DNA from 2 places in the Sphingomonas sp. GV3 genome. Region 1 is predicted to be linked to the other one. Evidence: riboswitches for the same ligand, from Rfam matches in the RefSeq annotation. Region 1 holds a riboswitch; the other holds the start of a gene.
What was found. A riboswitch is a leader RNA that binds a small molecule or an ion and turns the genes downstream of it on or off. The one in region 1 is predicted to bind glycine.
Positions count from the first base shown of each region.

Region 2: it holds a riboswitch for glycine, as region 1 does, so the genes downstream of both, RF701_RS06735 (L-serine ammonia-lyase) here and gcvT (glycine cleavage system aminomethyltransferase GcvT) in region 1, are expected to answer to the same signal.

Region 1 is NZ_JARWLE010000001.1:3,131,732-3,145,943, reverse strand. Features, by position in the region: gene gcvPB (aminomethyl-transferring glycine dehydrogenase subunit GcvPB) at 1-262, opposite strand, end outside; gene gcvPA (aminomethyl-transferring glycine dehydrogenase subunit GcvPA) at 259-1,617, opposite strand; gene gcvH (glycine cleavage system protein GcvH) at 1,743-2,114, opposite strand; gene gcvT (glycine cleavage system aminomethyltransferase GcvT) at 2,116-3,312, opposite strand; glycine riboswitch at 3,368-3,475, opposite strand; glycine riboswitch at 3,479-3,562, opposite strand; gene RF701_RS14835 (hypothetical protein) at 3,733-4,368, opposite strand; gene ispH (4-hydroxy-3-methylbut-2-enyl diphosphate reductase) at 4,485-5,468, shown strand; gene thrB (homoserine kinase) at 5,482-6,429, shown strand; gene rnhA (ribonuclease HI) at 6,426-6,881, shown strand; gene RF701_RS14815 (DUF1508 domain-containing protein) at 6,895-7,071, opposite strand; gene RF701_RS14810 (FAD-binding oxidoreductase) at 7,095-8,189, opposite strand; gene RF701_RS14805 (alpha/beta fold hydrolase) at 8,186-9,133, opposite strand; gene RF701_RS14800 (prepilin peptidase) at 9,211-9,660, shown strand; gene cpaB (Flp pilus assembly protein CpaB) at 9,724-10,776, shown strand; gene RF701_RS14790 (type II and III secretion system protein family protein) at 10,779-12,365, shown strand; gene RF701_RS14785 (CpaD family pilus assembly protein) at 12,389-13,018, shown strand; gene RF701_RS14780 (pilus assembly protein CpaE) at 13,020-14,212, shown strand, end outside.
Region 2 is NZ_JARWLE010000001.1:1,445,625-1,459,836, forward strand. Features, by position in the region: gene RF701_RS06720 (DUF2975 domain-containing protein) at 1-331, shown strand, start outside; gene RF701_RS06725 (helix-turn-helix transcriptional regulator) at 331-549, shown strand; gene RF701_RS06730 (hypothetical protein) at 546-1,289, shown strand; glycine riboswitch at 1,319-1,407, shown strand; gene RF701_RS06735 (L-serine ammonia-lyase) at 1,524-2,921, shown strand; gene RF701_RS06740 (metallophosphoesterase) at 2,961-3,746, opposite strand; gene RF701_RS06745 (histidine kinase dimerization/phosphoacceptor domain -containing protein) at 4,014-6,143, shown strand; gene RF701_RS06750 (GGDEF domain-containing protein) at 6,626-7,738, shown strand; gene RF701_RS06755 (hypothetical protein) at 7,791-8,648, opposite strand; gene RF701_RS06760 (biliverdin-producing heme oxygenase) at 8,787-9,326, opposite strand; partial or broken gene RF701_RS06765 (DUF47 domain-containing protein) at 9,584-10,228, shown strand; gene RF701_RS06770 (inorganic phosphate transporter) at 10,239-11,243, shown strand; gene RF701_RS06775 (MAPEG family protein) at 11,313-11,702, shown strand; gene RF701_RS06780 (hypothetical protein) at 11,712-12,932, opposite strand; gene RF701_RS06785 (SDR family oxidoreductase) at 13,108-13,869, shown strand; gene msrB (peptide-methionine (R)-S-oxide reductase MsrB) at 13,893-14,212, shown strand, end outside.

The DNA of each region.
Region 1 (14,212 bases):
GGCTGAGACGCGTATAGTGACGCACCGTCTCCGGCTCCGACAGCCCGGCGAGGCCGATCGAATCCTTGCGCGTCAGATCGCCCAGCCGCGATCCGGCGACGTCGCCATCGGGGAAGTCGACGCCGGTCGTGTGCAGGTCACCGATCTCGAAGATCAGCGGCTCCTCGAGCATCAGCGCGCGATTGCCCGTGAAGGTCGCGGGTGCGCCGCCATCCTTGGCGGTGGGCGACGTGGGCTTCCAGCCGCTCTGGTTGATCGTCATGCCAGCACCTCCTCAAGCGCCGTCGCCAGCGCCTCGATATCCTCTTGCGTCACCGTCTCGGTCACCGCGACGACGAGACCGTTCGCCAGCGACTCCTCGCCCGGGTACAGCCGACCGAGCGACACGCCCGCGAGTACGCCGCGATCCGCGAGCGTGCGGACGATCGGTCGCGCCTCCTTGCCCAGGTCGATCGTGAATTCGTTGAAGAACGTGTCGTTCACGACCCGCACGCCCGGTACCTTCGCCAGCCGGTCCGCCGCGCGGCATGCCTGCGCATGATTGATGCCCGACAGCCGCCGCAATCCCGCCTCGCCGAGCAAGGTCATGTGGATCGAGAAGGCGAGCGCACACAGACCGGAGTTGGTGCAGATGTTGCTCGTCGCCTTTTCGCGGCGGATGTGCTGCTCGCGCGTCGACAGCGTCAGCACGAAGCCGCGCTTGCCGTCGGCATCGACCGTCTCACCGCAGAAGCGGCCCGGCATCTGGCGGATATATTTGTCCTTGCAGCCCATCAGGCCGACGTACGGGCCGCCGAACTGCAGGCCGACACCGAGCGACTGGCCCTCGCCGACGACGATGTCCGCGTCCATCTCGCCGGGCGAGCGGATCGCGCCCAGCGCCACCGGCTCGGTCACCACCGCGATCAGCAGCGCCTTCTGCGCGTGGCAGGCGTCGGCAAGCGGGGTCAGGTCCGCGATGCGTCCCAGGATGTCGGGATATTGCACGACGACGCAGCTGGTATCGCCGTCGATCGCCGCGATCAGCGCCTCGATGTCCGTCTCGGCGCTCAGCGTCGGCAGCGAGGTTTCGAGCGCGTCGCCGGTGTACTTGGCCATCGTCTTCGCGACGCTGACGTAATGCGGGTGTAGGCCGGACGACAGGATCGCCTTGCCGCGCTTGGTGATGCGCCGCGCCATGCCGATCGCTTCCCAGCAGGCGGTCGAGCCGTCGTACATGCTGGCGTTCGCCGCATCGGTCCCGAGCAGCCGCGCGACCTGCGTTTGGAACTCGAACAGCATCTGCAGCGTGCCCTGCGCGATCTCCGGCTGATAGGGCGTGTAGGCGGTCAGGAACTCGCCACGCTGGATCAGATGGTCGACGCTGGCCGGCACGTGATGCCGATAGGCGCCGCAGCCGAGGAAGAAGGGCACCTCGCCCGCGACCAGGTTCTGCCGGGCGAGCTTGGTCATGTGCCGCTCGACGGACAGTTCCGACGCATGCATCGGCAGGCCGTCGATCGGGCCGCCGAGGCGGGCGGCTTCGGGCACGTCGACGAACAGGTCGTCGATCTTCGCGGCACCGATGGTCGCGAGCATCGACTCGCGGTCATGGGACGTCAGGGGCAGGTAGCGCATTGAGACAAAGACTCCCCCCTCCCGCGTGCGGGAGGGGTCGGGGGTGGGCCTGTCGTCACGAGCGGGGCTGGAGGGGACGGGCGCACCCCCAGCCCCTCCCGCAAGCGGGAGGGGAGTTTACGCGATCACAGCTTGGCGACGAACGCCTCGTAGGCGGTCTCGTCCATCAGCTCCTCGAGCTCCGACGTGTCGGACAGGGTGATCTTGAAGAACCAGCCCTCGCCCTCCGGGTCCGAATTGACCAGGCTGGGATCGTCGCCAAGCGCGGTGTTGCCCTCGATCACGTGGCCCGACACCGGCGAATAGACGTCGGAGGCGGCCTTCACCGACTCGACCACCGCCGCCTCGTCGCCCTTGGCCAGTTGCTTGCCCTCTTCAGGGACGTCGACGAACACGATGTCGCCGAGCTGACCCTGCGCATATTCGGAAATGCCGACGGTTCCGGTCTCGCCGTCGACGTCGATCCATTCATGGTCTTCGGTGAAGTAGCGGCTCATCTTATTTGGCTCCTGCACGGATGTAGCGGTGGGGAACGAAGGGCATCGCTGCAACGGTCGCGTCGTGCAGCTTGCCACGTTGGATCAGCTTGAGCGGCGTTCCGGGCACGGCCAGCGCGGCCGGCACATAGGCCATGCCGATCGGCGCGCCGACGCTGGGCGCGAAGCCGCCGGAGGTGACGCGGCCAATGATCGCGCCGTCCGCGTCGACGACGCTCGCGCCCTCGCGCACCGGCTGGCGGCCGGCGACGGTCAGGCCGACGCGCTTCACCGCGGGTCCGTTCTCGCGTTCCGAAAGGATGCGTGCGGCACCCGCAAAGTCGCCGGCCTCGCGCCGACGCTTCGACAGCGCGAAACCGAGGTCCGCCATCACCGGCGTGGTTTCCGGATCGAGGTCGTGACCGTAAAGCGGCAACCCCGCCTCGAGGCGCAGCGAGTCGCGCGCGCCAAGGCCGATCGGCTCGACCTCCGGCTGGTCGCACAAAGCGGTGGCGAACGCGTCGGCGATCTCTGCCGGCAGCGAGATTTCGAAGCCGTCCTCGCCGGTATAGCCCGAGCGGCTGATCCATAACGGCGCGCCGTTCCATGCGAAGGCACCGGCAGTCATGAACACCAGCGATTCGACCCCTGGGACGATCCGCGACAAGGCATCGACCGCCTTCGGCCCCTGCAACGCAAGCAGCGCCTGATCTTCCATCAGGTTGATGACGATGTCTTCAGGCAGGACATCCAGCAGATAGGCAACGTCGTCATATTTGGTCGCGCCGTTGACGACCATGTAATGGCTCGCCTCGCCGAACGGATGCGCATCGCCGATCGGCAGCGTCGTCACCATCAGGTCGTCGAGGATGCCGCCCTCGTCGTTGAGAAGCAGCGAATAGCGCATCTTCGCCGGCGCGAGACCGGCGACGTCACCCGGCAGCACCGCTTCGAGCGCCGCGGCGACACCCTCGCCGGTCAGACCGACCTGCCCCATGTGGCTGACGTCGAACAGGCCCGCATTCTCGCGCGTCCACAAATGCTCCGCCATGATGCCCTTGTATTGGACGGGCATCTCGTAGCCGGCGAACGGGACCATGCGACCGCCGTGGGCGCGATGCCATGCGTCGAGCGGCAGAGTCTGGATGACGGGCTCTTCCCCCTCCGGCTCGCCGGCAAGGTCGGCGTCCTGCGCCTGTTCGATCACCGCGTCGCTCATCACCCAGGGCCTTTCAAAAGGGCGGCAGCGGCGGCGACATGCCGCGCGTGTGCCGGAAACCCCCTCTGTCACGGAACCTGAGAGCTTTGACCCGATGCCGTTGCGGCGTACGGGCTTACCCCTTCGGTGGCCCCTGAAAGGGGCGCTTTCCAGAGTGTCGATGGCGACCGCGCGGTCCCGTGTGCCTGAGAGATTCCGGGGCGGTTGCTCCTTCGGCGGCCCTGATTGGGCTCTCTCCCGCGCGCGCCTATGCGGGTTGCCCCGCATCGACGAAAAAATCTCTGGCGGGGCGCCCGGCCCAAGTCAATCGGCAAACGGCGGCGCCTGCGATTAGGCATGGTGGCGCCCCAAAGGGCGCTGCATCACCGCTTCCCCGTCCGCCCGGTCCCCGCGCGACGGAGAGCGGCATGCACGGACACGCTAGCGCTGGGCGTTGTACTTCAGCTGGTCGTTCGTCAGCTGAAAGCCGACCAGCGCCTCGAACGTCGCGCTCAACACCGCCTGACGGATCTCCGGACGGCTCAGCGGATCGGTCGCGGCGTCCTCCTCGCCCGCCTTGCGCTTCTTGGTCAGCTCGCGCCGCACATCGTCGGACAGGGTCGCAGCCGCCCGGTTGACGTAGCTCGTCGCCTCGCCGCGAGTCTGCGCGCGGGCCTGGCCGGCGTCGAAATGCACCGCGACCTGACCGACGCGCTTCGCCGTCACCTGATTTCCGCCGCGCACCACCGCGATATAATAGGGCAGCGTCACGTCGCGCGCGCCGTCGGTTCGGGTCCGGCGCGCGAGGACGTCGAACGTCACCGTGGTCGTGATCTGCTCGCCCGCGTCGTTGCAGGTCCCGCGCACGTTGGTCATGTTGGCGACGACGTCGACGGCATTCTCGTCCTGGCTGGTCGCCGGATCGAACAGGGTGACATCGCCGGTACCGGCGGCGACGCCCACCGTCGGGCAGGCGGAGCGGACGGCGGAGATGCCGCCCTCCACCACTTCGCCCTTGCCGGCGCAGCCGCCGAGGACGAGCGCGAGGGCGCAAGGGGCGAGAAGCGAGCTTTTCACGGTGAACGCGTACCTTTTCGAACGGGCGACGACATCAGGCCGGGATGCCCCGGCCGGGCGGCGCGCACCATAGGAACCGCCTTTCGCGCGTGCAAGCAATCGCGTAGAGCCCCGCCATGGCAACCATCGATCCGATCGTCGCGCCGCCTGCCGCCGACAAGCCCGTGCTCGAACTGCTGATCGCCGCGCCGCGCGGGTTCTGCGCGGGCGTCGACCGCGCGATCCGCATCGTCGAGCTGGCGATCGAGAAGCACGGCGCGCCCGTCTATGTCCGGCACGAAATCGTGCACAACAAGTTCGTCGTCGACACGCTGAAGGCGAAGGGCGCGATCTTCGTCGAAGAACTGGACCAGGTGCCCGACGGCAAGCCTGTCGTCTTCTCCGCCCATGGCGTGCCCAAATCGGTGCCCGCCGCAGCGCAGAATCGCGGGCTGGACTATCTCGATGCCACCTGCCCGCTCGTCTCCAAGGTGCATCGCGAGGCGGAACGGCTCGTCGCTGCCGGGCGGCATATCGTGTTCATCGGCCACGCCGGCCATCCGGAGGTCATCGGCACGTTCGGCCAGGTACCGCAGGGTGCGATGACGCTGATCGAGACGGTGGAGGATGTCGCCGATTTCGCGCCGACGGAGCCCGACAACCTCGCCTTCCTGACGCAGACGACGCTCTCGGTGGACGATACCGCCGCCGTCGTCGCCGCCCTCCAGGCGCGCTTCCCGACGATCCAGGGGCCGCGCGGAGAGGACATCTGCTATGCCACGTCGAATCGCCAGGCCGCGGTCAAGGCGATCGCGGCGGCGTGCGACGCGATGCTGGTGATCGGGGCGCCCAATTCGTCCAATTCTCTCCGGCTTGTCGAAGTGGCGCAGCGCGAGGGGACGCCGGCGCGCCTCATCCAGCGCGCGGCGGAGATCGACTGGACGTTTCTGGATGGCGTCGGCACGCTCGGCATCACCGCGGGCGCGTCGGCACCGGAAATGCTGGTGCGCGAGCTCGTCGATCTGCTTGCCACCCGATTTGCCATCACCGAGCGCGAGGAGGAGACGACGCGGGAGACGATCGCGTTCAAGCTGCCGCGCGGGCTCGACGCCGCGGCGTGACGGCGCGGGCCTGATGGCGGTCTATACGCAGGTCTCGGCGGAGGCGCTTGCCACCTTTCTGACGCGCTACGAAGGGGTCGGCGAACTCGTCTCCGCGAAGGGGATCGCCGAGGGCGTCGAGAACAGCAACTATCTCGTCGACACAACCGCGGGGCGGTACATCCTGACGCTATACGAGCGGCGCGTCGAGGCGGGTGACCTGCCCTTCTTCATGGCGCTGCTCGATCATCTCGCGGCCCGCGGACTGCCCGTGCCGCCCGCGATCAAGGACCGGGACGGCGTCGCGATCCAGACGCTGGCCGGCCGACCCGCCTGTCTCATCCGCTTCCTGCCCGGCGTGTCGCTGACGCGTCCGTCGCCGATCCAGGCGCATACCGCCGGTGCCGCGCTCGCCGATCTTCATGCCGCGGTCGCCGATTTCGACGGGAAGAGGCCGAACAGCTTGGGCGTCACGGCATGGCGGCCCCTGCTCGAACGGTGCGGTGCCGATCTCGATGCCATCGCCCCCGGACTGTTCGCCCGCGTCGACGCGGCGCTCGCTCGTCTCGAGGCAGCCTGGCCGCACGATCTGCCTGCCTGCGTCATCCACGCCGATCTGTTTCCGGACAATGTGCTGATGCTCGACGCACAGGTGACGGGTCTCATCGATTTCTACTTCGCCTGCTGCGACCTACGCGCCTATGACCTCGCCGTGATGCATACGTCCTGGGGGTTCGATCCCGCCGGTGCGCCGCTGGACGGCGTCGGCGCGGCGCTGATGAAAGGCTATGGCGACCGGCTTTCGCCGGCGGAACGCGCGGCCATGCCGGTGCTGGCGCGGGGCGCCTGCATCCGCTTTCTGCTGACGCGGGCCTGGGATTGGCTCAACACACCGGCGGACGCGCTCGTCACGCGCAAGGATCCGCTCGCCTATCTCCGTCGCCTCGACTGGTATGACGCACATCCGGAGGCCTTCGCATGACCGAGCCGATGAGCCGCGTCGAGATCGCCACCGATGGCGCGTGCAAGGGCAACCCCGGCCCCGGCGGCTGGGGGGCGTTGCTCCGCTTCGGCAGCCACGAGAAGGAATTGTCCGGCGGCGAGCCGATGACGACCAACAACCGCATGGAACTGACCGCGGCGATCGAGGCGCTGGGCGTCCTGACGCGGCCGTGCCGCGTGACATTATCCACCGACAGCAAATACGTGATGGACGGGCTGACCCGCTGGATCCACGGCTGGCGGAAGAACGGCTGGAAGACGGCGGACAAGAAGCCCGTCAAGAATGCCGAATTGTGGCAGGCGCTGTTCGCCGCGACGCAGCGTCACGAGATCGAGTGGATCTGGGTCAAGGGCCATGCCGGCCACCCGGATAACGAGCGTGCCGACAAGCTCGCCAGCGACGCCGCATTGGCGGCGGCGAAGCGTCCCTGACCTCCGCCGCCCGCTATTCCTCTTCCTCGACGGCGGCCGCGGGCCCGTTCTTGAGGATCGAGGCGATCGCGTTGCGCGCGCTGTCGCGACTGGAATAGCCCTCGGTCCACCAGATCAATTCGCCGTTGTGCTTGAACTTGGCGACGAATTCCCCGGCCTTGTTCTTCTCGATCACGAACTTGTGCGCCATCACGGCCTCCTTCGCGAGAGTGGTCATCGGGGCATAGACGCGAACCGCGCGGGTGCATAGCGGGCGACGTCGATGCCCGACACCTCATCCGCGGGCGTTCCGCCCTTCAACAATGCAGCGCCGATCATGGCGGCAGCGGGCGATGTCTGGATGCCGAAGCCGCCCTGCCCTGCAAACCAGAAGAAACCGGGCATGTCGGGCGCAACACCATAAACCGGCAGCCGGTCGGGCGCGAAACTGCGCAGCCCGGCCCAGCGGCGTTCCACCGCGTCGACCCGCCAGTCGACCGCAGATTCGAAGCGGTCGATCGCGATCGCGACGTCGAGCTCCTCCGCCGCCGCATCGCACGGGTCGCTGGGCGTCTCGTCGGACGGGCTCAGCCAGAGCCGCCCGCCGGCCTCCGGCTTGAAATAAAAACTGCCCGCGATGTCCGCGACCAGCGGCAGCCGCGCCGGCGGGGCGGGATCGCTTCGCAACTGGACGACGGTTCGGCGAAACGGGCGGATACCGATGGGTGCCACGCCGGCCCGCACGGCGACCTCGTCCGCCCAGGCGCCCGCCGCATTGACGAGCACGTCCGCCGCGAATGGCCCCGCGGCGGTCTCGATCCGCCAGGAGCCGCCGCGCCGGACCGCGCTGCGCATCGCCGCGTCCACGACCAGGGTAGCGCCCGCCGACCGAGCGGTGGCGAGATAGCGCGCGTGGAGCGCGCCGACATCGATATAGGCGCAGCTCGGCTCGTGAATGCCGATGGTCCAGGCGGGCAACAGGCCCGGTACCATCGCGGCCGGATCGACGCGGTCGAGCCGGACGCCGCTGCCCGCGAAGGCAGCAAGAAACGCGTCCGCCGCCGCCGCGTCGTCCGCGCGACCGATATGGAGCTCGCCGAGCGGATCGAGCACGCCCGCCTCGCGCAGAGCCCGCTCTGACGCGCTCGTCAGCGGCTGGACCCCGGGTCCACCGTAGGTTTCCGACCAGAAAGCCGCCGAGCGGCCCGTCGCATGATAGCCAGGATGCGATTCGGCTTCGAGCAGCAGGACACGCGCGCCGTCTCCGATCGCGGCGGCGAGGCTCGCCCCGGCGATGCCTGCGCCGACGATCGCGATGTCGTAGGTCACGCCGTCTGCCGGGCGAGAAACGCTTCGATCAGGCCATAGGCGCGCAACCGCACGGCATCGGCCTCGCGCAAAATCTCATGTGCCGACTCGGCGCCGAAATGCTCCAGTTCGCACCGCGGCAGCCGTGCGGCCACCCTTACCGCCGCCTGCGAATCGACGAGCCCATCCTCGTCGGCCACCAGCATCAGGATCGGCGTCCGGACCGTCGCGAGGCGCGGGTCGTCGCGCAGCCCGGCGCAGGCGACGAACGCTTCCGCGATCCATGCCCAGCTCGGCGGCCCCAGTCGCAGGCTGGGATCGCGATCGTACCAAAACGCCTCGTCGGTATACCGGTCGTGCGAGTGCGTCAGCAGCCGCTCGCGATGACCGGCGGAGCGCGAATCGTCGCGCACGCGCCAGGCGGGCCGCGCCGGATCGCCGATCCGGGTCATCAGCCGCGCCAGCCACGCGCCCAACCGCGGCCCCACCGGCGAGTGGATTCCCAGCATCGGCGCGACCAGCACAGCCGCATCCGGGTCCACACCGCCGTCCATCAAGGACCGGAGCAGCAGGTGGCCGCCCATCGAATGCCCCAGGATCGCGGTCGGACCATCACCCTCCGACCGCCAGTCGTTCCAGAAGGCGGAGAGATCGGCGAGCCAGGGATCGAAGCGCTCCGCATGGCCGACGTGCGGATCCTTCGCCAGGCGGCCGGAGCCGCCCTGCCCCCGCCAGTCGAAGGCCGTAACCGCCCAGCCATGGGCATGGAGATGGCCGATCACCTCCAGGAACTTCTCGATGATGTCGGCCCGTCCGCCCTGGACGAGGATGCGGCCGCGCGGGTTGGGATGGGGCCAATCGAAGCGACGATGCCGCCATCCGTCGGCCGCGATCCAATGCGACAGGCGCGACTCTGCGGGAAAATTGCGCCGCAGCGCGTGGGGATCGAACGGGATCTGGGTCATCGGCTCCCCTTGGTTACGGTTTCGAAAGCCATCGCGTCTACCTGTTCACACCGATGGGGTGGGACAAACTTCTCGGCATGGCCGTCATCGCGCTGCTTTTCGCCCTGCTGCTCTCGGCAGGGATCGAGGATGCTCGCCGGCGCGAAATCGCGAACTGGAAGAATGCCGCCATCGCGCTCGCCGCCCCCGCATGGTGGTGGGCGAACGGGCTCGGCTGGAGCGACATGGCGATCCAATTCGGTCTGGCCACCGCGGTGTTCGCCCTGTTCGCGGGCGTCTTCGCCGCGGGATGGATGGGCGGAGGCGACGTCAAGATGATCGGCGCGCTTGCCCTCTGGTTTCCGCCCGGCGGCGTGCTGTCGATGCTGATGCTGATGGCGGTGGTCGGCGGCGCGATCACGATGCTGATGGTCGTCGAGCACCGCTGGCGGCGTCGCGAGGCGGTGGTCGAAGTGCCCTACGGCGTCGCCATCGCTGCCGCAGCCCTGCTGACGGTCGTCCCGGCGGGACCACCAACCGGATTTTAACCACTCCACCTCAATACTTAGCGCCGGATCAACCACCGGTGCGCAGAAAAGGCCCGTTGCAACATGGATAGTCGCAAGATCGTTTTGCTGGTGGGAGCGCTGCTGATCGCCGGCATCACGGCGTTCTTCGCCCGCACGCTGCTCGCCGGTTCCGCCGCACCGCAGGCCGCCGCCATGACGCAGCCGGGCCTACGGCCCGTCGACGGGCCGGAAGTGCTGGTCGCGACTCGCACGCTGCCGGTCGGCACCATCCTCGATGCCTCGGCGCTGAAATTCCAGCCCTGGCCCAAGGAACTGGTCGACGGCGCCTATTTCCTGAAGGCGGGCACCGATCTCAAGGCGTTGCAGGGAACGGTCGTGCGCAACCCGATCACCGCGGGCCAGCCGGTGACGCAGGGCGCGCTCGTCAAGCCCGGCGACCGCGGCTTCCTGGCCGCCGCGCTGGGTCCCGGCATGCGCGCCGTCACGGTCGCGGTTTCCGGCCAGGCGGCCGTCGCGGGCTTCGTCTTCCCGGGCGACCGCGTCGATCTTGTGCTGACCCAATCCGTCACGGGCGGCGGCGACGGCCAGCCGCTCAAGGTCTCGGAAACGATCATGCGCAACGTGCGGGTCCTGGCGACCGACCAGCGCACCGACAACAGCGTCGGAGAAGACGGCAAGACCAAGGTCAGCACCTATTCCAACGTGACGCTCGAAGCGACGCCCAAGATGGCGGAGCAGATCGCGGTGGCGCGCACCGTCGGCGACCTGTCGCTGTCGCTGCGCAGCCTCGCGGACAATCCGGCGCAGCTCGAGGAAGCGATTGCCAACGGATCGGTCAAGGTGCCGGCCAACGGCGATGCCAAGGCCGAGAAGGCGATGATGCTGGCGTCCGCCAGCCGCCCGCAGTCGGGCGACAGCACCTTCGCCACGGGAGCTGACGTCTCGCGCTTCCAGCGTAGTTCCGTGCCTGGCAAGGCCTCCGGGCTTGCCGTGCAGGCGCAGGGGGTGGGCATGCCCGCTCCGGGTGGCGCCGCCGCGACCGCACCGGGTGCGGCCGCGATACCAACCGGTCCCGTCGTGCGTGTCGCGCGCGGCACCAGCGTGACCGTCGTTCCGGTCGGGGGAAACAAGTAATCATGCGCAAGTCCTCGAAGCCTTTCGCACGCGCGCCGCTCGCGCTGGCCATGGTGCTGGCGACGCCCGCCGGCCTCGCCGATGCGCGGCCGACGCCAGGTGGGCCCAGCGCCCCCAGCGGCCTCGTCCAGGTCAACACGGGTCGCGGTCGGCTCGTCACGCTGCCACGCCCGATGAGCGACGTGTTCGTCGCCGACGACGCGGTCGCCGACGTACAGGTCCGCTCTCCGACCCAGCTCTACATCTTCGGCAAGAAGCCGGGCGAGACAACGATCTCCGCGACGACCAAGGGTGGCGCGGTCGTCTACGCAAGCACAGTCCGCGTCGGCAACAACTACGACTCGATCGGCGCGATGCTGCGTCTTGCGATGCCGGAAGCACAGATCGTCGCGACGCCGATGAACGGTCTAGTCCTGCTTACCGGCACGATCGCCAGCCCCGGCGACGCGGCCGAAGCGGAACGCCTGGTGCAGGCCTATGTCGGCGAAAGCACCAAGGTGCTTTCCCGCCTGAAGACGGCGACACCGTTGCAGGTCAACCTGCAGGTGCGCGTCGCGGAAGTGAGCCGCAGCTTCATCAAGCAGGTCGGCGTCAACATCCAGTCGTTCGACGGCACCGGCGGTTTCAAATTCGGCATCGCGCAGGGGCGGGCCCAGACACAATATACTCCTTTAAGCGGTGGGGCCAACGGCGGAGGGTTGTTCACCGGGGGCACGACCGCATCGACCGGCAGCACGCTGCTGACGGGCGCGGCAACCGGCGGGACGCTGGGCTTCGCCGGCAGGCTGCTCGGCCTCGACCTGCTCGGCGCGCTCGACCTCGGTGAGACGACGGGCATGGTGACGACGCTCGCCAATCCGAATCTCACCGCGCTGTCGGGCGAGACGGGCACGTTCCTCGCCGGCGGCGAGGTGCCGATCCCGATCGCGCAGGCGCTGGGCACCGTGTCGGTCGAATACAAGCAATATGGCGTCAGCCTGGCCTATACGCCGACGGTGCTCGCCGACGGGCGCATCAGCCTGCGTGTGCGGCCGGAGGTGTCGCAGCTGGATTACTCGAACGCGGTGACGATGAACGGTACCCGCGTGCCCGGGCTGACCACCCGCCGCGTCGAAACGACGCTGGAACTGGGGTCCGGCCAGAGCATGATGATCGGCGGCCTACTCCAGAACACGCACAATAATTCGATCCAGAAGACGCCGTTCCTCGGCGACCTGCCGATCATCGGCACGCTGTTCCGGTCGAACGGCTTCCAGCGCAGCGAGACCGAACTCGTCATCATCATCACCCCCTATCTGGTGAAGCCGATCAACAGCCTGTCGCAGGTCGCGCTGCCGAGCGACGGCTATCGCGCCCCCACCGATGCCGGCCGTCTGCTGCTCGGCGAACTCGGCACGGGGGTCAGCGGCGATCGCCGCCCGGTGCCGTCGATGGCGCCAGGCAGCGTGCCCGGCATGGCGCCCAGTTACGGCGCATCCGCTCCGGTACCGGCGCAACCGCGGCGCGATGCCGCTCCGGCCGCCTCCGACGCCCGTAGCGATCGCAAGTCCCGCAAGGCGGACGTCCCCGCCCCCGGCTTCTCCAACTAAGCGCGCGAAGGATGACCTTCCCGATGATCCGTCCGATCCTCCTTGCCTCGCTCGCCGTTCCCGCACTGATGCTGGGCGGGTGCATGGGCACCCAGAACCGCGGCGTGGAGTCCGTGCACCAGCCGGTCGTCGACCGCACCAGCTACGCGCTCGATCTCGCGACGCGCGGCGGCGCGCTCGCGCCCGGCGAGGACTATCGCCTCGCCGGCTGGATGGAAGGCATGCATGTCGGCTTCGGCGACCGCATCGCGATCGACGATCCGGGCGACTATGCGCCCACTGCCCATGAACAGGTTGCCGGCGTCGTCGCACGCTATGGCCTGCTGCTGTCGACCGATACGCCCGTCACGAACGCGCCTGTCGCGCAGGGCGCCGTGCGCGTCATCGTGTCCCGCATGCGGGCGTCGGTGCCGGGCTGTCCCGACTGGAGTCGCGACAGCAGCACCGAACTCGATCAGCATACCTCGTCCAATTTCGGATGCGCGGTGAACAGCAACCTCGCCGCGATGGTGGCGCGTCCCGACGACCTGGTTCGGGGGACGGAGGCGGGATCGGTCGTCGATCCGGCGCTGACCAGCAAGGCGATCGACAATTACCGCAAGCGCACGGCGACGGGCGCCACGGGTACGCTGCCCGCGACGGGAGGAAAGTGACATGAACGCGCCCTGGAAGCCTGGTACCGGCCTGCGCGAACCCTTTGCCGCCTTCGCCTGCGACGACACCACCGCCGACACGCTGCGCGCGGTCGCCGCGGAGCTCGGCTGGACGGTCGAGAAGGTGCACAAGGGCGGGCTGCGCAACGCGGTCCAGTCGCTGTCGGTATCGGCCAGCCCGCAGATCCTGTTCGTCGACCTGGCGGAATCGGGCGACCCGCTGAACGACATCAATGCGCTCGCCGAGGTGTGCGAGCCGGGGACGGTCGTGATTGCCGCCGGTCAGGTCAACGACGTCCGGCTGTATCGCGACCTGGTGGCCAGCGGCATCCAGGACTATCTGCTGAAGCCGGTGCATCCCGACATGCTGCGCGAAGCGCTCGGTCACGCACAGGCGATGCTGAACGCGCCCAAGGCGACGGAGGCGGTCGTCGATCGTCCGCATTGCTCGACCGCCGTCATCGGTACGCGCGGCGGCGTCGGCGCTTCGACGGTCGCGACCTCGCTGGCCTGGCTGATGAGCGACAAGGAGAAGCGTGCGACCGCGCTGCTCGACCTCGACGTCCATTTCGGCACCGGCGCGCTGGCGCTCGATCTCGAGCCGGGCCGCGGGCTGACCGACGCGATCGAAAACCCCAGCCGGATCGACGGCCTGTTCATCGAGCGGGCAATGGTGAAGGCGTCGGAGAAGCTCGCCGTGCTGTCCGCGGAAGCGCCGATCAACCAGCCGCTGATGACCGACGGCGCCGCCTTCTACCAGTTGCAGGAAGAGATGCGGGCCGCCTTCGAATGCACCGTGGTCGATCTTCCGCGTGCGATGCTGGTGCAGCATCCACACCTGATCAGCGACATACAGACCGCGGTGGTCGTCACCGAACTGACGCTGGCGGCGGCGCGCGACACGATCCGCATCCTGTCGTGGCTCAAGTCCAACGCCCCGCAGACGCAGGTGACCGTCGTCGCCAACCGCATGCATGCCGCCGGGCAGCTCGAGATCAGCCGCAAGGATTTCGAGGGATCGATCGAACGCAAGATCGATCATGTCGTGCCGTTCGACCAGAAACTGGCGGCTCAGGCGGCGAAGCTCGGCAAGCCGATGGCGGAGGCGGGCAAGAATTCCAAGACCGTCGCGCCCCTGCTCGACCTGGTCAAGGGCGTGCTGAGCGTTGGCGACGAGGCGCTGGATGCCGGTGT
Region 2 (14,212 bases), 1.7 Mb from region 1:
CGTGACGTTGCTGCTGGGCCTGCCGATCTGCTGGGTCGTCGAGCGCCTGCTGGCGGCGTTGCGCGCCATCCTCGGCACGGTCGCCGAGGGCGACCCGTTCGTGCGCGCCAATGCCGCGCGCCTTCGGACGATCGGCTGGATGCTGCTGACCATCCAGGTGGCGGATCTGGCCTTCGGCGCGACCCGCCTCGTCGCGAAGCTGCTGCACATCGATTATGCAAGCTGGCAGCCGAGCTTCACCGGCTGGCTGGGGGTGCTGATCGCCTTCGTCCTCGCCCAGGTCTTCGAGCGCGGCGCGGCGATGCGCGAAGACCTGGACGGCACCGTCTGATGCCCGTCCGCGTCCATCTCGACGACATGCTGCACGCGCGGCGCATGACGCTGACCGAACTCAGCGAACGCGTCGACATCACGCTCGCCAATCTGTCGATCCTGAAGACCGGCAAGGCGAAGGCGATCCGCTTTTCGACGCTGGAGGCGATCTGTGCCGCGCTCGCCTGCCAGCCGGGCGACATCCTGACCTTCCTTCCCGATGGAGACGATGCATGACCTTCGCGAAAGCCTTCGCCGACACCTATCGGGGCAGCATCGCCTTCCTGATCGCGTGCCCCCTGCTCGCGCTCGTCCCGGTCGCCTTCGAGATGGTGCAGCATGTCGTCGAGGTGCATATCGGCATGTACGACGGCATCGCGGCCGCCAAGGCCACCGAGCATCATCCGCTGCGCCTCGCCTTCGGGATGATGAAGGTGCTGTCGCTGATCGTGCCGGGATATTGGATCACCCGCTTCCTCGCCTGGCGCGACCCGCGCGCGGCGGCACGCGTCGATACGCGCGCAGCCGTGCTCTACGCGGGCGTCGTCGCCTTCCACGCCGCGCTCAGCGCGCTCCAGCTGTTCGTCCTGCCCTCGACGGTCGGGGTGCTGCTGGCGGGATTCGCGATCGGACAGGTGATCAGCGGACTCGTGCCCGCCTGGACGGTGGCGGCGGCGCTGGGCAACCCCGCGATCGGCCCGGTCGCGTCGGCACGCCTGATGCTGCGCCAGCTGCCGTTTACCGTCGCGCTGATGCTCGCGACGATCCTGCCGCTGATGATCCCGCATTATGTCCTGGGCGCGGCGGCGATCTTCGCCGGCCGGGCATTGCTGTGGCCGGTGCTGCTGGCGGACGCACTGCTGGTCGGCTGGCTGTGCGCAGTGATGCTCGCGGCCGGATACGTCGCGGCGACGCGCGCGGCGGCGGCGGCCGGCATCACCCTCGACCCGCCGTCGCGCGCCGCCATCGCCGCTTGACCCGGCCCGCCCCCTCCCCGATAGCCGCGCGTGTCGCGAAGGGAGAGACCGGGCCTGCCCCGGCGCCGAAGGAGCAACCGCCCCGGAAACTCTCAGGCAAAAGGACCAACGCGACGACGGACATCTGGAGAGTGGCGCGGCCTCTGCCCGCGCCCGCCGACGGGATAGCGATCTCAGGCGCAAGGGACAGATGGGGCATGCGAGACGAGCCGGCACCGCCGGCGGGGAGAGGGCATGCAGTTGCAACCACCGACGGCCGCGCTGGATCGCGGCGCCGCGCGCCCGATCAGCGTCGCGGAACTGTTCACCATCGGCATCGGGCCGTCGAGCTCGCATACCGTCGGGCCGATGCGCGCCGCCTATGACTTCGCGCAGCGCGCGCTGGCGCAGGGCCTGCCGCCGGTCGGCGTCACCTGTGACCTTTATGGCAGTCTCGCGCTGACGGGGCGCGGCCATGCGACCGACACCGCGGTCATCCTGGGCCTCGCCGGCTGGGAGCCGGAACGGCTCGACCCCGATGCGGCACCGGGGATCCTGGCCGGCATTCGCGACACGGGGCGCCTGACGCTGGCGGGAGCACGCGCGCTGCCGTTTTCCGAGGCGGCGGACGTGGTCTTCCACCCGCGCGATTTCCTCGCCGAGCATCCCAACGGGCTGACCTTCACCGCGCGCCTTGCCGACGGCACCGGTTATGCGGAGACCTATTTCTCGATCGGGGGCGGCGCGATCCTGCGCAAGGGTGCGCCCCTGCCGTCGCACAATGTCGCGGTCCGCCATCCCTTTTCCTCCAGCGCGGAACTGCTCGCGCGCGGCGATGAGACCGGCTTGTCGATCGCCGACATGGTCCGCGCCAATGAAGAGGCATGGCGTAGCCCCGAAGAGGCGGACGCCTTCCTCGACGAGGTCCGCGCCGCGATGAGCGCCTGCATCGACCGGGGCATCGCGCAGGAAGGGGAATTGCCGGGCGGGCTGCGTGTCCGGCGCCGCGCGCGGGCGATCGAACGGGCACTGACGGGATGCGTCCCCGGCAGCAATCCGGCCGAAGTGTTCGAATGGGTCAGCCTGTGGGCCCTGGCGGTGAACGAGGAGAATGCCGCCGGCGGCCGCGTCGTCACGGCCCCGACCAACGGCGCGGCGGGCGTGTTGCCCTCCGTGCTCCGCTTCTACGAGACGCTGGTCGAAGGCGCGAGCGCGGAAGGCGCGCGCCGCTTTCTCTACACCGCCGCGGCGATCGGCATGCTCTACAAGAAACGCGCCTCGATCTCCGCCGCCGAAATGGGCTGCCAGGGCGAGGTCGGCGTCGCCTGCTCGATGGCCGCGGGCGCATTGGCGGCGGTACTCGGCGGCAGCAACCGGCAGGTCGAGAATGCCGCGGAAATCGGCATGGAGCACAACCTCGGCCTCACCTGCGACCCGATCGGCGGTCTGGTGCAGATCCCCTGCATCGAGCGCAACACGATGGGCGCGGTGAAGGCGATCAACGCCGCCTATCTGGCGCTGCGAGGCGACGGGAGCCACGTCGTCAGTCTCGACGCGGTCATCGAGACGATGCGCCAGACCGGCGAGGACATGCGCACCAAGTACAAGGAGACGAGCCTCGGCGGCCTCGCGGTCAACGTGGTGGAGTGCTGACGCACCGGGCGACCCTGACGGCGATCGAAGCCGCCAAACCTATTCTCGCGCCGGTCCGACTGCCGAATCCTCGGTGATCACCGCCGGCGGTATGTCGCCCTGGCGTCGCGCGATGGTGGTGAACCGGCCGCCGTCGATGCGGATCTCGTTGAAGGAGGCCGGCGAGTTCCGGGTCCGCTTCGACAGCGTGCCGGCGCCGATCATCCGCACGATCCACCCGCCGCGGTCGATCGGCACGTCGAACGGATCATGGACATGTCCGCTCAGCACCGCATGCGCGCCCGCCGCGGCCAGTGCGGTGAGCGCGCTGTCGCCGTGCCGGGTCTTCGCGGTGCCCTTCGTCCCGCCCTCGATCAGGGGATGGTGAGCCGCGACGAGGATCAGGTTGCCCTTCGGCGCCGCGGCGATCAACGCGAGCGCGCGGCGCAGCGAGCCACGGCTGACGCGCCCCTTCGACCAGTTCCACCGCCACTGCGCGCGCGCGGTGGTCTTCAGCGGGACGACCGTCACGCCGGGGAGGTCGAGTTCGTGCTCGATCATCCGCTCGACGGCGGCATAGCGCTGATAGGGCGCGAGCAGTCGCCGGAACGGGTCCCAATAATAGGGGATGTCATGGTTGCCGACCTCGAGCGTCACGGGAACGCCCAGCCCCTTCAGCCACGCGCCGCCGCGTTCGAACTCACGACGGGTCGCGCGCATCGTCAGGTCGCCGGTCATGACGACCGCGTCGGGCTTTTCCGCCGCAACCCGCGTCTCGAACCAGTAGAGCGCCGCCGGGTCCTCGGCACCGAAGTGAACGTCGCTGACGTGAAAGAGCTTGATCATGGACCGTGGAACGCCGCCATAGGAATTGAGTGCCGGACGCCGGTTGCGCGCCTCGGAGCCGATCCCGCATGGGATCAGACGCTTGGCCGTCACGCCCCATCTGCGATGGTGCGACCCATAATCGTGACGGTCCACCCTCGTCCACCGTCCTGTGCGGAACCGTACACAGCTCGCGGGAACCGACGCTATTAATGCAGATCAACGCTGCTCGCATTGTAAAGCCTCGGTCCCCGGCCCATTATTTCCGTTCCGATCGCAAGAGACCCGATGGCCACCGACCCGACCGACATTCGACAGGACCTGACCGCATGCGATCGCGAGCCGATCCATGTCCCCGGCGCGATCCAACCGCATGGGTTGTTGTTGATCGCGGCGGCGGATGGCGCGCACGAGATCGTCGGGGGCGCCGGTACGATCGAGGAGCGGCTGGCGGCGGACTGGCTGGGCCGACCGCTCGCGGACGTGCTTGGCTGCGATGTCGCGACCCTGCTGGACAACGTCTTGCCGACCAGTCCGGACGTCGCCATGCCGCCCGTGATAGCCGGGATGGACGAGACCTTCGTGGCGACTTTGCACCGGGGTGAGCGGCATCTGCTGGTCGAACTCGAGCCGACCGGCCGCGAGGCGGCGACCGCGACGTCGATCCTGTCCTGGCTTGACGCGACGGCGGCGGGGTTCGAGCGCGCCGCGGACGTGGCGTCGCTGTACGAACGCGCGGCCAAGGCGTTTCGCGTCCTGACCGGCTTCGACCGGGTCATGATCTATCGCTTCCTCGATGACGAGGCGGGTTGCGTGGTCGCGGAGGATCGCGTGCCAGGTCTGCACAGCTTCCTGAACCACCATTTCCCCGCGAGCGACATACCGCGCCAGGCCCGCGCGCTGTATATCCGCAACCGCACGCGCGCGATTCCCGACGCCGGCTACGTCCCGCAGCCGATCCGCCCCGCCGCGCTCGCGGGGATCGATCTCAGCGACGTTGCGCTGCGAAGCGTGTCGCCGATCCATACCGAGTATCTGCACAACATGGGCGTGCAGGCATCCGCTTCGATCTCGATCGTCAAGGATGGCCTGCTCTGGGGCCTCGTCGCCTGCCACAACATGACCCCTAGGCTGCTCTCACCCGACGTGCGCAACGCGGCGGCGACGCTGGCGAGCGGGCTTGCGCGCCAGATCCGCGCCAAGCAGGAGGCGGTCGCCTATCGCGAGCGGCTGAACCTGCGCGCCGTCGAGGACAATGTCGTCCCGCAATTGCAGGGCGACATTCCACTGGCGGAGATCATCGGCGTTGTGAAGGGCGACCTGCGCACGATGCTGGACGCCGACGGTTTCGCGATGGTCACGCGCACGACGATCGAGACCGACGGCCACTGCCCCCCGCCCGCCATTCTGTCGATGCTGGCCCGCTGGGCGCAGTCGCGCGGCGGCGAACCGGTCACCACGCACGAACTCGGCGCGAATCTTCCCGCAATGGCGGAGCATCGCGCGCTCGCGAGCGGCATGATCGCGGTACCGTTGCGCGACGAAGATGCGACGTTGATCTGGCTCCGCGCGGAACGCATCACCAAGGTCGAGTGGGCCGGCAACCCGCACAAGGCGGTTTCGCTGGCTCCCGGCGAGCGGCTGACGCCGCGTGCCTCGTTCGAGACATGGAGCGAGACGGTACGCGGGCATGCGCGCCGCTGGTCGCTGGAAGAGATCGAGGCCGCGCATCGACTGCGCCGCCGGTTCCACGAGGCACGAACCAGCCAGCAGCTGCGCGGCCTCAATCGCGAACTCAGCCGCATGGTCGTCGAAAAGGACGCGCTGATCGCGCAGAAGGACGTCCTGATGAAGGAGGTCAACCACCGGGTGCAGAACAGCCTGCAGCTGGTCGCCTCCTTCCTGCGGCTTCAAGCGAAGACCGCGGGCGACGGCGCGGTGGCGGAGCATCTGGCGGAGGCGCAGGCCCGGCTGGCGGCGGTCGCGCTCGTCCACCGCCGCCTCTATCGCGACGATCAGGTCGAAAGCGTCGACCTGTCCCGCTACGTCGACGAGCTCGTCGCCGACATGCGGACGTCGATGGGTGCCGATTGGGCCGCCCAGATCCGACTGGACCTGGCACCGGTGCTCGTGCCGACCGATCGTGCCGTGAACATCGGCCTCATCCTCACCGAACTGGTCATCAACGCGAGCAAATATGCCTATGGCGGGACGCCGGGTCCGCTGATGATCGCCACCGAACAGCATGGCGCGCTGCTCCGCCTGATCGTGGCGGATGAAGGGCGCGGCAAGGGCAAGGGTGAAGGGTTCGGCAGCCGCATGATGGCGGCTATGGTGCAGCGTCTGAACGGCACGCTGGACTATCTGGACAATGCGCCGGGAGTCCGGGCAATCATGACCGCGCCGATCGTCGAGTAAAATACAACGGATTCGGTTTATTTCGCGGCTTTGTCGCCGTTTTGAGTAAACGTCGATCAATTCTTCACCCGGAACGGCCATGTCGGCCGCATGCCCGCTGCATCGCCCACCCCGCGCGTTCCCGACATTCCGGGCAGTCAGGCCCGAGTGGGGCCGTACGTCCGGGCGCGGCACCCTGACTGGCTGCAGCCCCCGTTCGGCAGGCGCCTCATGGTGTCCGATGCCTGCAACCGCGACATCCCGCGCCGATCGATCCCCAGCATCGAGATCGATCCGATAAGGGACCGTAAACCAATGCTTCTCCGCGCCGCCTGCGCCCATCCAGTCACCGGCGAGGATCGGCCCGAGAGGCGGCGCGTGGACGCGCCCTCGCCTGCCCCTCGGCGACGTGGGCGGCACGCATCCGGGGCGCCGCGCGCGATGCCGATGGACCATCCGGTTTTCCGCCAAGAGACGCGTGCCCACCGAGAGGAGATCGCGTCATGAATGCGATACCGAACGCCGAGCAACGGCGGCGGTTTAGACTGTCCTCCTGGCTCGCGCCGGGCGAACGACAGCCCGCGCCGGACATCCAGTCGACGCATCTCGGCGATGCCTTCCGCGCCGGCGATGCTGCGCTCTATGCGGAAGTCGGCGACTTCATCTTCACCCATCGGCTGCCATTGAGCGCGGACGTCTTCGGCGTGGTCCTGGATTATCTGCGCGGCGGCGATTCCGCCCTGGTCTTCGCGGTTCAGGAGCAGCTGCGCACCACGCAGGGCCTCGATGCGGCGTTCATCCGGACGCTGGCCGAGGATCGCAGCGGCACGATTCGTCCGGCGGCGCTCGCGCAGATGGCGGACGGGCTGGCGGCGCAACTCGGCCGATGCCTGACGCTGATCGGGCAATCCCGGGCCTCGGCGCAGGATTACGGCATTGCGCTGGACCGCGAGGCGCGGCTTATCGCGGTCAATGACGGCGATGCCATCGGCCGGCTGATCGACCTGACGGTGCAGGCGGTCGCGACCTCGCGGCGGATGGCGGAGAAACTGGAGGAAACCCACCGCGAGACGTCTCTGCTGCGCGACAATCTGGATCGTGCGCAGCGGATCGCGGAACGCGACCACCTGACGGGACTGATCAACCGACGGGGGTTCGACGTACGGTTGCGCGCGCGCGCGGAGGCGGACGCCGCGAACGACCGGCCCTGGTGCGTCGCCCTGTGCGACATCGACGACTTCAAGGCGGTAAACGACCGACACGGGCATGACACCGGCGACCGGGTGCTCAAGCTGGTCGCCCGCGCGCTCGAATCGGACCTAGGCAACAGCGCCACCGTCGCCCGCCATGGCGGCGAAGAGTTCGCCTGCCTGTTCGCGGATAGCAGCCTGGATGAAGCCTGCGCGCAACTGAATGCCGTTCGCGCGGCCATAGCCGATCGATCGCTCGTCAATCGCGACACGGGCAAGCCGATCGGCGCGCTGAGCATCTCAATCGGCCTGGCGGAAGTGCATGGAGATCCGGTCCAGGCGATGCGGGACGCGGACGCCGCGCTCTACGTCGCCAAGCGGTCGGGCAAGAACCGCATCGCGACGGCACCGATCGACTCAGAGTGATCGTCGCACCGGCGTGTCGCGTCGCAGCTCCGGCGGCGGCAAAAACCGGGGCTCAGGCGGCCACCCGAATGTCGAAGGCGACCGGCGGCGGCGGGCCATCGAGATAGGCGGTTTCGATGCGGTCGAAGGGAAAGCCCTGCACCGCGGCGGCCGCCAGCGCCAGGCGAACCGTGCTGGCGGTGCGGGCGCTTGTCTCCACCGCATCCTCCCTGTTCATCCACGCGGCGTGGATCACGAACCCCTGGCGTAGCCGCTGGACCGGTCCGCCCGCCGCGCTGAGCCGCGTCAGACGCCGGCGAACCGTCGTTTCGGGTAGGTTCAGCACGCGCGTCAGGGTGCTCGCCCGAATGGCATGGGCACCGCTGAACTGGATGCGGGCGTTCGGATCGGTCGGCGCGTCGCACAGCGCCGCCTGCCGATCGAGGTTGCCGCACAGGATGGTGGAGAAGAGCACGAGGTCCAGCCAGCTGCCGTGGATCGCCCGATTGCTCTCGACCGTGCCGAGCATCACGTCGACGGCCGCGCCGATGCCGGCGGTCGGGAGGTAGATCTCGGCGGCCGCGCGGATCGGCGGCAGTTCCCCCGCATCGCGCAGGCCCTGCGCGAAGGCGACGAAGCTGTCATGCGTCAGCGTCATGAGTCGCTGAATGTCGGGCCGGGTGAAGACATCCGGATGCACGACTACGCCGCCCGGGACGCGAGCGCACAATTCCGCGCTGATCAGGGCCTTCACGTGGCGTCGTACGGTCTCGAATGATCGCGAGAGCGATATCGCCATCGAATGCATCGAAATGCCCTTGGTCCGCGCCCCCCCGCGCAAGGTTTCGCGCATGATCAGCGCGAAGATCGCAAAGCGATCGACATCGCCCTCGAAGCGACGCAGTCCGGCGGCGATGATCCGGGTCTGCATGAGCGCAAGATGTCGTGTAACGCTTGCGATCTTCACCTGTCCGATCCCACGGCCGCTGCTCCCGATCCCGCAGGATAGTGGCACGCCGATTTAAAAACTGTCGATGAGTCACACGATAAAACCGCCGCTTTGAGTAATTTATCGGTGCCTATCGGCGTGGGCGGCGAGCGCGGCAGCCGCGAAAAGTGCAAACGTTTGCCGAGCACCCCGGATTATCGCGCCGCGCGCACGATCGTCGGAGGCCGCGCCCCTTGCGTCGATCGCCGCGAGCAGCGTGCGCCACTCGCCCTGCTCGTGCACCGCCGCCAGATAGGCCGTCGGCAAGGCCGACGGCACCGTTTTGGCCAATACCCTCCCGCCGAGCCGCGACCCTTCGATGACGTAGAGCGCCCCCCAGCGACCATCGGGATCGTCCAGGTTAGCGGTTGCGGGGCCAGGCGCGGGCAGCGCCAGGCCGAGCGCCGCGAGGTCCGCCGCCAGCAACGCCGCCCTGGGTCGCCAGGCCGGGAGCGTCGAATCCCCCGCCAACGCCGTTTCGACCACGTGCAAGGCCTGGGCATGGGCAAACAGGAAAAGCCCGTAGTCGGTCGCATCGTGCAATCGGAACATGCCGAAACCCGCGTCGACGGCGTCGTGATCGGCAGCGGTTGCCTTGCGAAGCGTGGCGACGAACGACATTGCGCTGCCCTGCCGGCTGCAGGCGCGGCTGTCGAGGGCGGAACGTCAGGCGTGCGGCGAATCGGCTGGCGCCGCCGGGGTGCCGACGCGGCGAAATGCCCGGCGACCACGGAAATCGACCCGCGCACACCGCGGCAAACCGCGGCTTCCCGTTACGGCACCAGCGATCGCGCACTTTCGGCTTGCACGGATGGCCGCTGGCGGCCATGCGCCGCCGCGCCTATCCACGACGTGCCATCCCAACGAAAGGTCTCGCCATGGTTGCCTGGTTCCAGGCACTTATGCCCAAGCAAGGGCGGTTCTTCGAACAGTTCGAAGCGCATGCCGCGACTCTTGTCGCCGGTGCCGAGGCGCTGCAGCGACTGTTCGCAGGCGAAGGCACCACCGCGGAGCATATCGCCGAGATCGTGCGGCGGGAGCATGAGGCCGACGACATCACACGCGATGTGCTGCGCGATGTCCGCCGGATCTTCGTGACGCCGTTCGACCGTTCCGCGATCACCGATCTGATCGGCGTGATGGACGATTCGATCGATCAGATGAACCAGACCGCCAACACGATCGGCCTGTACGAGGTGACGGAATTCGCGCCCGACATGCGCGCGATGGCGGACCTTGCGGTCGAGGCGGCGCGGGTGACGGCGGAGGCGATCCCGCTGCTGCGACGTCTCGACGCCAACCAGACCCGGCTGCACACCTTGACCGAGCAACTGGTCACGATCGAGGGACGCGTCGATGGCTTCCATGCCGCTGGCCTGAAGGCGCTGTTCAAGGCGTGCGGCAACGACCAGCCGATGCGCTTCATCGTCGGCCGCGAGATCTACAGTCATCTGGAACGGATCGCCGATCGGTTCGAGGATATCGCAAACGAGATCCAGGGTCTCGTGATCGACCACGCCTGAGGCTGGCGCGATGACCATCTCCTTCACCGTGCTGGTCCTGCTGATCGGCGTGGCGCTGCTGTTCGACTTCCTGAACGGCCTGCACGACGCAGCGAACTCGATCGCCACGGTCGTGTCGACGCGGGTGCTCAAGCCGCATCATGCCGTCCTTTGGGCGGCCTTCTTCAACTTCATCGCTTTCCTGGTCTTCGACCACGCCGTCGCAAAGACGGTCGGCAAGGGGATCATCGAGGCGCAGATCATCGATCCGCAGCTGATCTTCGGCGCTCTGATGGGTGCGATCGTGTGGAACCTCGTGACCTGGCGGCTCGGCATCCCCTCCTCGTCCAGTCACGCGCTGATCGGCGGGCTGATCGGGGCCGGCGTGACCAAGGCAGGCCTGGACGTCGTCGTGTGGTGGGGCGTCATCAAGACCGTCGCGGCCATCTTCCTGTCGCCGGCACTGGGCCTCGTCCTCGCGCTGGCGCTGGTGCTGGCGGTCGCCTGGAGCACGCTGAGGCTGACGCCGATGGGCGTCGACAAGCGTTTCCGAAAGCTCCAGCTGGTCTCCGCCGCGCTCTACAGCCTCGGTCATGGCGGCAACGACGCCCAGAAGACGATGGGGATCATCACCGTGCTCCTCTATTCGCAGGGCATGGTCGGCAAGGACCTCAACATCCCGCTGTGGGTGGTGCTGTCCTGTCAGGCCGCGATGGCGCTGGGCACGATGTCAGGCGGTTGGAAGATCGTCCACACGATGGGCTCGAAGATCACGCGGCTGACGCCGGCGCAGGGCTTCTGCGCCGAGACGGGCGGCGCCATCACCCTGTTCCTGGCGAACATCGGCGGCATCCCCGTCTCCTCGACGCACACGATCACCGGTGCGATCGTCGGCGTCGGATCGGCACGGCGGCTCTCGGCCGTGCGCTGGAACGTCGCCAGCCGGATCGTCGTCGCCTGGGTGGTGACGCTGCCCGCCGCCGGCCTGATCGGCGCGGCGTTCTATGAGGCGACGAAGCTTCTTTCCGGGCTCTGATTGCGGTAAGGAACGGCAGGGGCAGGCGGGCGTCGAGGCCGCGCTGCCGCCGCCGCGAAAGGATCCGCCATGCCGCTCGAACTCACGCTGGTCGGCGCCTCGACCATCCTGCTCCTCGTCTACGTGATGGTGCAGGGACAGACGGCGACACGCGAACGTGGGATGGACTGGAATGCCGGCCCCCGCGACGGCGATGCCAAGCCGCTGGGGCCGGTCGCGGGACGCGCGGCGCGGGCGCTCGCCAACTTTCAGGAAACCTATCCCGCGTTCCTCGCGCTCGCGCTTGGCCTCGCCGTAGCGGGCAAGACCGGTGGACTCGGCGCGGTGGGCGCGGCGACCTGGTTCGGGGCGCGCATCGTCTACCTGCCGCTCTACCTCGCCGGCATCCCCTATATCCGCAGCCTGGTCTGGGCCGTGTCGATCCTGGGGCTTGCGCTGATGCTGTTCCGCTTGCTGTGAGCGCCGCGATCAAAGCGCCCAATCGAGCTGCAGCCAGACCTTGCGCGTGTCGGTGAAGAGCCGGTCGGCGCGATAGTCCGCGTAGCGCACCGCCGCCGTGGTGCGTCCGAATTTGGCGGTGGCGAGAAGATCGATCTCGTTGCCGTAATGCCGGATCAGCCGATCGCTTTCGAAGCGGTGATAGACGGCGGTCAGCGACACCGCCTTCGCCGGCCCGATCGCCTGCCATCCCCAGCCGGCGCTGCCGTAGAGGTCGCGCACGCCGTCGGGCGGCGTCGTCGTCAGCTTGTCCGCCCAGCCCTGGAACTTGAAGATCGACGACAAGGGCGTCTGGAAGCTCGCCAGCGGCGTTCCGTCGCTCGCGCCGAGCACTTCGTACCCCGCGCCGACCCGCGGGCCACCGAAATCGAGGCCGGCGTCCGCAAGCTTGTAATCGGCGGTGTAACGGTTCGGGTTGCGGTGATAATCCGACTGGCGGGCGTAGCTGAGCTGATACGAAAGCTTCGCCGCGCCCAATTTCCGCGTACCGGCGAAGCGGCCGCCATAGGTCTGGCTCGACAGGCGGTAGCCCTGCACCGCCGCCTCGTCCTCGTCGACGAGATAGGCAAAGCCGGTCAGGCGCCCGATCGGCGTCTCCCATCCCAGATTGGCCAGCACTGTGTTGCCGCCGATCGATCGCGGGCGTGCGCCGCGTCCGTCGATGCCGTTGACGGTACGGACGGACCAGACGTAGCTCACATCCGCCTTAACCTTCGCGAGCGGGGTCCATTCGACCCGTATTGCGTCAAAGCTCTGGCCGTTGTTGCGGATCGTGCCGGCCCCGACGAAGCGCTCGTCGTCCAGCTGGATCACCTGCCGGCCGGCGATCACCGCCAGGCCCGGGTCGGCATAGCGCAATTGCGCGCGATAGATCCCGATGCTCTGCGGGTCCGCGACCAGCGGACGCAGCGTCGCGGCGCCATGCAGGCCGTCGAAATAGCGGGGGACGATCGCCAGATTGCCCTGCGCCTGTGCAAGGGCCGACCAGCGACCGTCGCTGACCTGCACCCCTGTCCGGACCCGTACGGTCACCGCATCACTATCCTGGGGCAGGCCTTGCTGCTCGACATGCTCCCAGCGAAGCCGCGCCTCCACGAGCGGCGTGACCGTCTGCGCCGCCGCCGGCGTGGCCACACACGACAGCACCATGGCCGTAGTCAGCAGCGGCGTCGAACGCGTCGAAAATTTCATCATAGCCCATCCATCCCCCCGAAATGGATGTCCGCCGTAACAGCGGACTACCGCGTGACCCTAGGTTGAAGTCGTTGCCCGGCCATTACCAAATGTTTCCCGCGCCTCGGCCGCCCCCGCAACTATCGCGCAGACGGGCCGTTCTCGCGCTTCGCCGGTGAGGAGTATCAAGGCCATGGCTCGGTTTTCGGAGAAGGTGATCGTGATCACGGGCGCGGCGTCCGGGATCGGGGAAGGCGCCGCCCGGCGCTTCGCCCAGGAAGGCGCCGCGCTCGTCCTCGGCGACCAGGACGCGGACGGTCTTGCCAGACTGGCGGCCGATCTGGGCGGGACGGTCGAGACGCTGGAAATGGACGTATCCCAGGCCGAAGACTGCAAGGCGCTCGTCGCACGCGCGACGGATAGGTTCGGCCGGATCGACGTGCTGGTCAATGACGCGGGTGTCGATCATCTCGGCAAGGTCGACGAGGGCGGCGACGAGGCATTCACCAAGGTGATCGAAACCGATCTCTACGGCGTCGTCCACATGACCCGCGCCGCGATCGCCGCTCTGCGCGCCGCAAAGGGGTGTATCGTCAACATCTCCTCCGTCTCCGGGATCGGCGGCGACTGGAACCACAGCTTCTATTGCGCCGCGAAGGGCGCGGTGACCAATTTCACGCGCGCACTGGCGATGGACGAGGCGAAGAACGGCGTACGCGTCAACGCCGTCAATCCGTCGCTGACCTACACCGCCCTCACCGAGGGGATGAAGGAGCAGCCCGACCTCATCGCCAAGTTCGAGGAGCGCATCCCGATGGGACGCGGCGCCGAGCCTGCGGACATTTCCGGTGCCATCGCCTTTTTGGCCAGCGAGGACGCGCACTATATTACTGGCGTCAACCTGCCCGTCGATGGTGGCCTGTCCGCGTCGAACGGCCAGCCACCGCTGAGCTGACGGGCGCAGATCGAAAGGCCGACATGACCGACTATCGCAAGACCGATGAGGCGATCGCCAAGCTGACGCCCGAGCAATTCTACGTGACGCAGCAGAGCGGCACGGAGCGGCCGGGGACCGGCGAATATCTCTACAACAAGGCGCCCGGCATCTACGTCGACGTGGTGTCCGGCGAGCCGCTGTTCGCCTCCGCGGACAAATATGAATCGCACTGCGGCTGGCCGAGCTTCACGAAGCCGATCGAGCAGGCGCGCGTCAACGAGCTGAGCGACACCAGCCACGGCATGGTGCGGACCGAGGTCCGGTCGGCCGGCGGGGACAGCCACCTCGGCCACGTCTTCAA